4 regions of the Eubacterium ventriosum genome follow, and region 3 is predicted to be linked to each of the others. Evidence: predicted binding sites of a transcription regulator. Region 3 holds the regulator's gene; each other region holds the start of a gene.
What was found. Region 3 encodes LexA, which represses DNA repair genes until DNA is damaged. Its sites were predicted from a motif close to CNAACANNTGTTNG; they were not measured.
Positions count from the first base shown of each region.

Region 1: NQ558_RS07060 (Y-family DNA polymerase) is a predicted target of LexA. The motif match lies at 1,308-1,321, and genes of this name have one in related genera.
Region 2: uvrB (excinuclease ABC subunit UvrB) is a predicted target of LexA. The motif match lies at 1,142-1,155, and genes of this name have one in related genera.
Region 4: recA (recombinase RecA) is a predicted target of LexA. The motif match lies at 928-941, and genes of this name have one in related genera.

Region 1 is NZ_CP102282.1:1,572,994-1,575,208, forward strand. It holds gene hflX (GTPase HflX) at 1-761, shown strand, start outside; gene NQ558_RS07055 (diguanylate cyclase domain-containing protein) at 1,021-1,188, shown strand; gene NQ558_RS07060 (Y-family DNA polymerase) at 1,375-2,215, shown strand, end outside.
Region 2 is NZ_CP102282.1:689,706-691,920, forward strand. It holds gene NQ558_RS03020 (EAL domain-containing protein) at 1-1,121, shown strand, start outside; gene uvrB (excinuclease ABC subunit UvrB) at 1,285-2,215, shown strand, end outside.
Region 3 is NZ_CP102282.1:1,925,045-1,927,259, reverse strand. It holds gene NQ558_RS08670 (acyltransferase family protein) at 1-944, shown strand, start outside; gene lexA (transcriptional repressor LexA) at 1,103-1,717, opposite strand; gene NQ558_RS08660 (IS30 family transposase) at 2,082-2,215, opposite strand, start outside.
Region 4 is NZ_CP102282.1:1,809,702-1,811,916, forward strand. It holds gene NQ558_RS08110 (aspartate aminotransferase type Ic) at 1-166, shown strand, start outside; gene NQ558_RS08115 (helix-turn-helix domain-containing protein) at 286-633, opposite strand; gene recA (recombinase RecA) at 963-2,000, shown strand; gene NQ558_RS08125 (regulatory protein RecX) at 2,023-2,215, shown strand, end outside.

The DNA.
Region 1 (2,215 bases), 350 kb from region 3:
AGAAGCTTGAAGTTGACAGACGATTAATTAGGGATAGAATTTCCCAGTTAAAATCACAGGTGGAAGATTTAGAAAGCCATCGTCAGGTTACAAGAGCAAGAAGACAGGAAAATCCTGTGCCGGTCATAGCCATTGTAGGTTATACTAACGCAGGAAAATCTACATTACTTAACACTCTTACAGATGCAAGAGTGTTGGAAGAAGATAAGCTTTTTGCCACACTTGATCCGACAACAAGAAATTATAAATTACCTGACGGTCAGGAAGTTTTGCTTACAGACACAGTAGGTTTTATCAGAAAGTTGCCACATCATTTAATTGATGCTTTCAGGAGTACTTTGGAAGAAGCAAAATATTCAGACATTATAATTCACGTTGTAGACAGTTCTAACCCTGTAATGGATAAGAATGTTCAGGCTGTTTATGATACATTGAAGAATCTTGAAGTTAAGGACAAAATTATAATTACTGTATTTAACAAGATTGATAAGCTTGAAGAAAAACCTATAATGAAGGATTTTAATGCAGATTATACGGTGGAAACTGCAATCAAAAAGGGAATAGGCTTGGATGAATTAAATGAGATAATTGAAAAAGCATTAAAGTCAATGCGTATTCATATTGAAAAATTATTTCCTTACACAGATGCGGGAAAGCCGGGACTTATTAGAAAATACGGTCAGTTAATCAAAGAAGAATACAGAGAAGATGGTATTTGGGTGGAGGCTTATGTACCTTCAGAATTAATGGATAGATTATAGTAATAATTGAGTAAGAGAGTGGGAGTGCAGTGCACCCCCATTATCCATATAATGGAGATTTTTGTCTTATCAATGTAAAATTTGTGTAAAATCTTAAAAATTACAAATTAAAAACGATTTAATGCTGCTTGGAGGTCTTTGGATTCCTTGACTTTATATGGGAAAATTCTTATGTAGAGTTATTAAATAAGATATTGAAAGAGAGCAATTATATTGATGCAATATCTCTTTTGAATTTAAGGGAATATACCACGATGAAATAGGCGAAAATGTTGTAGTTACATGTAGTATAGGCGTGGTATTTGCAGACGAAGAAAGAGAAGAGGTAACACTGAAAGTTCTTACAAAAAGTGCGGATAAAGCAATGTATCAGGCAAAGAACTCCGGAAAGAACAGGTACAGTATAGTTAGGTATGGGGAAAAGTAGAAAATAGTAAAGACATATTGTAAGAAGAATAGAAAAATGAAGCAGAAGGCTTTTCATTGGAAAAATCCAATGGAGAGCCTTATTTTATGGAATGAAAAATAGAATAATTTACCACTTTACAAACATACGTTCGAGATATATAATTGCATTATCAAAAGAGTAATTATTTAGTTATGGTTTAATATTATGAAAAGAAAATATATTTGTATAGATTTAAAGTCTTTTTATGCTTCAGTAGAATGTGTTGAAAGAGGACTTGATCCTATGACTACAAGATTGGTTGTGGCTGATATTGGGAGAACAGAGAAGACTATATGCCTTGCCATTACGCCGGCGATGAAGGCATTAGGGATTAAGAACAGATGTAGAATATTTGAAATTCCAAAGGGGATTGACTATATAGTGGCAATGCCAAGAATGCAGAAGTATATTGATTATGCTGCAGAGATATATGGAATATACCTTAAATATATCTCGAAGGATGATATTCATGTATATTCAATTGATGAAGCTTTTATGGATGTTACTGATTATTTAAACTTATATAATTTGACAGCCAGAGAATTAGGGCAGTTAATTATGAATGACATATATAATAGTCTGGGAATTAGAGCAACCTGTGGGATAGGCAGCAATCTTTATCTTGCAAAGATTGCCTTGGACATAACAGCTAAGCATTCTAAGAACTTTATTGGGGAATTAGATGAAGAAAGCTTTAAAAGCAAGTTGTGGAATTATAGACCATTGACGGATTTTTGGAGAATTGGCAGTGGCATAGCAAGAAGACTTGATTCTTATGGGATAATGACCATGGGTGATATTGCAAAGTGTCAGGAAGATTTTTTATATAATATTTTTGGTATAGATGCAGAATTGCTTATTGACCATGCATGGGGAAGAGAGAGTACAACAATAAAACAGATTAAGGCTTATAAGCCGGGGAGTAATAGTATTTCAAGTGGTCAGGTTTTGGCTTGTGATTATAATCATAAGGATGGTGAGATTATTATAAAGGAGATGGCAGATA
Region 2 (2,215 bases), 1.2 Mb from region 3:
ATATTTATGGCATAGAAGAAGGTGATGAGCTTATTAAGCATGTGGCTGACAGATTAAAGATGTTCAGAGATTCACAGACAGATGGAGACAATATTCTTCTTGCAAGAATGTCAGATGATAACTTTTTTGCACTTTTGACTAAGGAACAGTACGATTTAATTAAGACTTTTGACTTGGTTGATGACTATCATTTGAAAATAAATATAACTGTGCGAACAGGGTTATATTTGGTTGATGATAGAACACTTCCAATTAACGTTATGTGTGACAGGGCACAGATAGCAACGGATACTGTAAAAGAAGGAATGAAGAAAGTTGGTATATATAGCAGACAACAGGGAGATCAGTTAATCTTTGAACAGAACATACTGAATGACATAAATGGAGCAATGAAACAGGGGCAGATTGTTATATATGTTCAGCCGAAATATGATGTTGTTCATAAAAAGATTGTAGGCGGAGAATCGTTGGTAAGATGGTTACATCCGAAATTTGGAATGATACCATCATTTAAATTTATAACAGTACTTGAAAAGAATAATTACATAACAAGGCTTGATTATTATGTTTGGGAGAAAACGTGTCAGTTATTGCGTTATTTAAAGGATAAAAACGGAAGTGTACTTCCTATTTCTGTTAATGTTTCAAGAGTAAATTTCTATACAACTAATCTGGTATCAAATCTTTTGGAGCTGGTTGAAAAATATAATTTGGAACCAAAGGATTTGCAACTTGAAATTACGGAAACAGTATATACTGAGGAAAAGCAGGTAATATATTCAATAATAAGTGAATTGCAGGAAGCAGGATTTAAGATTTTGATGGATGATTTCGGAAGCGGATATTCATCACTTAATATGTTAAAGGATGCGCCTATAGACGTACTTAAATTGGATATGGCGTTTATGCGAAATTTGGATAATGAAAATGAAAGAAACAACATAATTGTTGAGTCTATTGTAGAATTGTCCAAAAAATTAAATATTTCGGTAGTAGTAGAAGGTGTTGAGTCAGAAAAACAGGTTAACTTCTTAAAATCAATTGGAGCAGAAGTGATTCAGGGATATTATTTCTCAAAGCCAATACCTACGGACGAATATGAAAAGTTAATAGAGGAATAATAAAAGAATAACAAAAGTACAGAACAAACATTCGATTTTGCTCTGTACTTTTGTTCTTTTGAATGATATACTTGACAAGTAACAATACTAAGAAAAGTAGTTGATAAATGATTTGGGTTTGAAAATACTCAAATATTGATTAGAGCTAATTGGGAGAAATCATATGGATCATTTTGAATTAGTTTCAGAGTATAAGCCTACCGGGGACCAGCCACAGGCTATTGAAGAGTTAGTTGAAGGCTTTAAGAAAGGAAAACAATTCCAGACTTTGCTTGGTGTAACAGGTTCAGGTAAGACTTTTACAATGGCGAATGTTATTGAACAATTAAATAAACCTACACTTATTATTGCTCATAATAAGACTTTGGCAGCTCAGCTTTATGGTGAGTTTAAGGAGTTTTTTCCTAATAATGCTGTGGAATATTTTGTTTCCTACTACGATTATTATCAGCCGGAGGCTTATGTTCCAAGCACAGACACATATATTGAGAAGGATTCATCAATTAATGATGAAATAGATAAGTTACGTCATTCGGCAACAATGGCTTTAATGGAGCGTAAAGATGTAATTATTATTTCTTCAGTTTCATGTATATATGGTTTGGGAGACCCAATAGATTACAAGAACATGGTTGTGTCTTTAAGACCGAATACCATTAGAGATAGAGATGAGATTATTCATAAGCTTATTGAAATACAGTATGACAGAAATGATATGGACTTTAAACGTGGAACTTTCAGGGTTCGTGGAGAGAATCTGGAAATATTTCCTGCTTCGTATACGGATAGTGCAATTAGAGTTGAATTTTTTGATGATGAAATCGAGAGAATTTCAGAGATTGATGCTTTAACGGGTCAGATTAAGAACGAGCTTGAACATGTAGCAATATTCCCTAATTCTCATTATGTTGTGCCACCTGAAAAGATGGAGCGTGCCATTAAGGATATAGAGAAAGAGTTAGAGGAACAGGTAGCATATTTTAAATCAGAAGACAAATTAATAGAGGCACAGCGTATTGCAGAACGAACTAATTTTGATATGGAAATGCTAAGAGAAACAGGTTTTTGTTCAGGAATAGAGAACTATTCAAGAC
Region 3 (2,215 bases):
ACTTTATAAAAAGAATCGGTTTCTGTGGTGTAGACATCTTTTTATTACTATCAGGAATGGGATTATATTATTCCCTTGAAAAAAATCCGGTTTCAAGATTTTATTATAACAGACTAAAAAGAGTTATCTTTCCATTTATAATTATGGCAAGTATTGTATCCCAGATTGACCATTGGACCAATGAGTTTTATTTTAATATCATAACAGGAATAAGCTTTTATAAAACAAATATTTATTTGTTCTTATGGTTTGTTCCTGCAGTTATAACATTATATTTATTTACACCTGTTTTTTATAATTTTTTCAAAAAAGCAGAAAATAAATATTTATTCTTTGCTGGATTCATAGAACTTTGGTTACTGTTTTCACTTATGGCAAGAAATGTTATGAGAGAAGATTTATACGGCTTCACCAACCGTATTCCAATATTTGTAACAGGATTCCTTATTGGATATTTGTGTAAAGAGAAAGCTATAAAAATAACGCATAGAAATTGGCTTTTTATCCTTTTAACATTCATATTGGGTATGTATTTAGCATATCAGAGTAACTTTAAGGGATTAGGGCTTATTTTGCCAGTATCTAACTGTTGCATTCCTAATTATCTAATTTCAATATCATTACCTTTATTAATGGCAAAGGTATTGGATAAATTACATAGCATTAGGGGACTTGCCATTATTGGAAAAGGACTTAATAAACTAATAGGGTTCTGGGGAATGATGAGTTTGGAATTTTATTGTGTTCAGGAATGGATTGCTACAAAAATCCTACCTGACCTGTTAAAAGGCGGCGACAAGCTTTTGGCTAACGTGAAACTGCTTGTTATTGTTTCAATATGCGGACTTGCACTATACCTGATTAATAAAGCAATTGTTTGGATATTGGATTTGGTAGACCGTTTAATTTCTAATATTGGTAAAAATAAGATGATTGATAATTAATCTCTATTTGGATTAAATAGCAGTAGTACTAATAATTTATTTCAACAAAAAAACAACCTATATTTCGACTGTTCTGATTAATTCAGTTCGTAGCCAAATATAGGTTGTTTTTTTATTAATAGTACAATCGAACACTGTGTTCGACATCATATATTCTTCTATACAATTCTTCTGTAAAGACTTCTGACAATACCAACTATTGCACAGTCATCTACTATAATAGGTTCCATTAAGTCGTTCTCCGGCTGTAGTCTAATGTGTCCGTCTTCTTTGAAAAATCTCTTAACCGTAACAGAATCATCTATTAACGCCACAACAATCTCTCCATTGTCAGCCTGAGCAGCCTTCTCAATTATTAAATAGTCGCCCTCATAGAAGCCAACATTAATCATGCTTTCTCCCTGCACCTTAAGAATGAAAACTTCTCCATTAGGCAAAAATTCTGTAGGTAGTGCAAAATAGTCTTCAATATTCTCAACTGCAAGTAAAGGTGCACCTGCAGCAACTCTTCCAATAATAGGAATATTAGTCATTTCACGTCTTACAAGACCAAATTCATCATCCATGATTTCAATAGCCCTAGGCTTAGTAGGATCTCTTCTTATGTATCCGTTATTCTCCAAAGTTGAAAGATGAGAGTGAACAGAAGAAGTAGACTTTAAACCTACCTTCTCACATATCTCTCGAACAGTTGGTGGGTAACCCTTTGATAAAATTTCTTCCTTAATATAATCCAAAATCTGCTGTTGTTTAGGTGTAATCTTTCCTGGCATATAATCGTCCTCCAATATCTATATATTTAAACCTCAAAAAATTTCAAAATAAATTCCTAAGACTTTAATAAAAACTCACAATAATTCTTTCTGTCTGAATAATATAATATGAATTTCCAAAAAAAATCTTAAATTAAACTTTAAATGAAAAAGCAACTGCACGAACATATTGACACCAAATTTTTTAAACCTTAAATGGGGTGAAAATTGAGCTTTAAATGGTGTATAATAATAAAAAAGTTATTGTTTTGCTATATTTTCGTGCATAGTTAATAAGCGGCATAACATTAGTTTTGAAAAAATAACTGCAACCCCGCTTCTTTAAAAGATATGGGAGTCTTTGTTTGATCAATTAAAATGTTAATTAACGCTTAAGTAGCTTTGGACTCAAAGTAACTTCATCGGGTGGAATAGGTGAAAGTTGTAGCAAAGACAATAACTTTTTTCCGTCTTTGGAGTCCATTAAATCAAAAGGTGTTTTGTTATCTAAATTTTCAC
Region 4 (2,215 bases), 120 kb from region 3:
GGTACTTACAGGAGCAGGAGCAACATATCCTTATGGAAAAGATCCTGAAGATAAAAATATTAGAATCGCTCCATCATTCCCTTCACCTGAAGAATTGGTTGAAGCTAGCAAGATTTTAATTGTTTGCACTAAGATTGCAACAATTGAAAAAATGCTTGATAAATAATGTCAAAAATATTGAACAATATAGAAAATAGGTTACATTGATTTTGTGTAACCTATTTTTTATTTCATATGTAGTAAATCTAAATGAAACTTTGTTATACTTATATGAAAGATTAACTATTATTGTAGGTCTTTTATTATTTTGAGTATTTTTTCTTTTAAAACAGTATCACATTTTTTTAGCTCTAAAATTATCTGTTGGTCAAGTGATTCGTTGTCGGAAGAATATTCTTCGCTGACAACATAGTCAAGGGTTGTGTTCATGGCTTTACATATGTAAACTAACGTGTTAAGTGATACTTTGCTATGGCAGTTTTCGATATTGCTTATATGGCTTACATTTACATCTGCGGCAGTTGCAAGATATTCCTGGGTAAGTCCCATTGAAACTCGTTTCCTTCTGATTTTGTTGCTTATAGCTTTGTAATTAATCTCTTTCATTTTCGCTACCTCATCTTTCTGTTTCATTAAATTTTATTATGAATGAAAATGTTACTTAATAAGCCGTAACTATAAAATGTTTACCCACAGGAAAAATATGGAAAAAGATTAATCAATATTTTTAAAAAATCACATTAAATCCCCAAGAATTATAAAAATGTATGATAAAAATTCAATTATTATGTTGCTTATTGAATGAACAAGTAGTAAGATGTACTTATGGTTAAAGCAATGTACGATAAATGCTAATTTACACAGAAAGTTCTATAAAAAATTTTCCGTTGGTATTGACAGGACTAAAATATTATATTAATATTATTACGAACACAAGTTCGAAAAGAGAGGAAGACGACGAGATGAATAAAGAAGATAAATTAAAAGCATTGGATGCAGCCATTGCGCAGATTGAAAGACAGCATGGTAAAGGTTCAATTATGAAGTTAGGAGATTCAGGTAAGTCTATGAATGTGGAAACTATTCCTACAGGTTCTTTAAGCTTGGATCTTGCTTTGGGTATGGGAGGAATACCTAAGGGCAGAGTAGTTGAAATCTATGGACCTGAATCAAGTGGTAAGACTACTGTAGCTCTTCATATGATTGCGGAAGTTCAGAAGAGAGGCGGAGTTGCAGGTTTTATTGATGCAGAACATGCACTTGATCCTGTATATGCTAAGGCTATAGGTGTTGATATTGATAATTTATATATTTCACAGCCTGACTATGGAGAACAGGCGCTTGAAATTACTGAAACAATGGTAAGATCAGGTGCAGTTGACATTATAGTAGTTGACTCTGTTGCAGCATTAGTTCCTAAGGCCGAAATTGACGGCGAAATGGGTGAATCTCATATGGGACAGCATGCACGTCTCATGTCACAGGCATTACGTAAATTAACAGGTATTATGAACAAGACAGGATGTACTGTAATTTTTATTAACCAGTTAAGAGAGAAGATTGGTGTAATGTTTGGTAACCCTGAAACAACTACAGGTGGTAGAGCGTTAAAATTCTACGCTTCTGTTAGAATGGATGTTAGAAGAGTTGAAACACTTAAGACAGGTGGCGAGATGGTAGGTAACCGCGCAAGAGTTAAGGTTGTTAAGAATAAGATTGCACCACCATTTAAGGAAGCTGAATTTGATATTATGTTTGGTAAGGGTATATCAAGAGAAGGAGATATTCTTGACTTGGCAGCTAACTGTGGTGTTGTTATTAAGAGTGGTTCATGGTATGCATATAATAATGAGAAGATTGGTCAGGGACGTGAGAATGCCAAGAAGTACTTTATGGAGAATCCTGCAGTAATGGAAGAAGTTGAACAGAAAGTTAGAGATTTCTATAACATTGACGGAACACAGCAGGAAGAAGCAGAACAGCCTGTAGGTGAAGAATAATATAGAATTGCAATAAGGGATTATGATTAGGGTTGTGCGGATAGAGCCTTATAAGAACAGAAACAAAGTTGTATTGGATAATGAAGAGAAGTTTCTACTGTATAAGGGTGATATTAGAAAGTTTAAATTAGAAAGTAATCAGGAAATTTCTAAAGTAACATATAATGAGATTAAACAGCTATTATATGAGCGTGGAAAAGAAAGAGCTTTATATA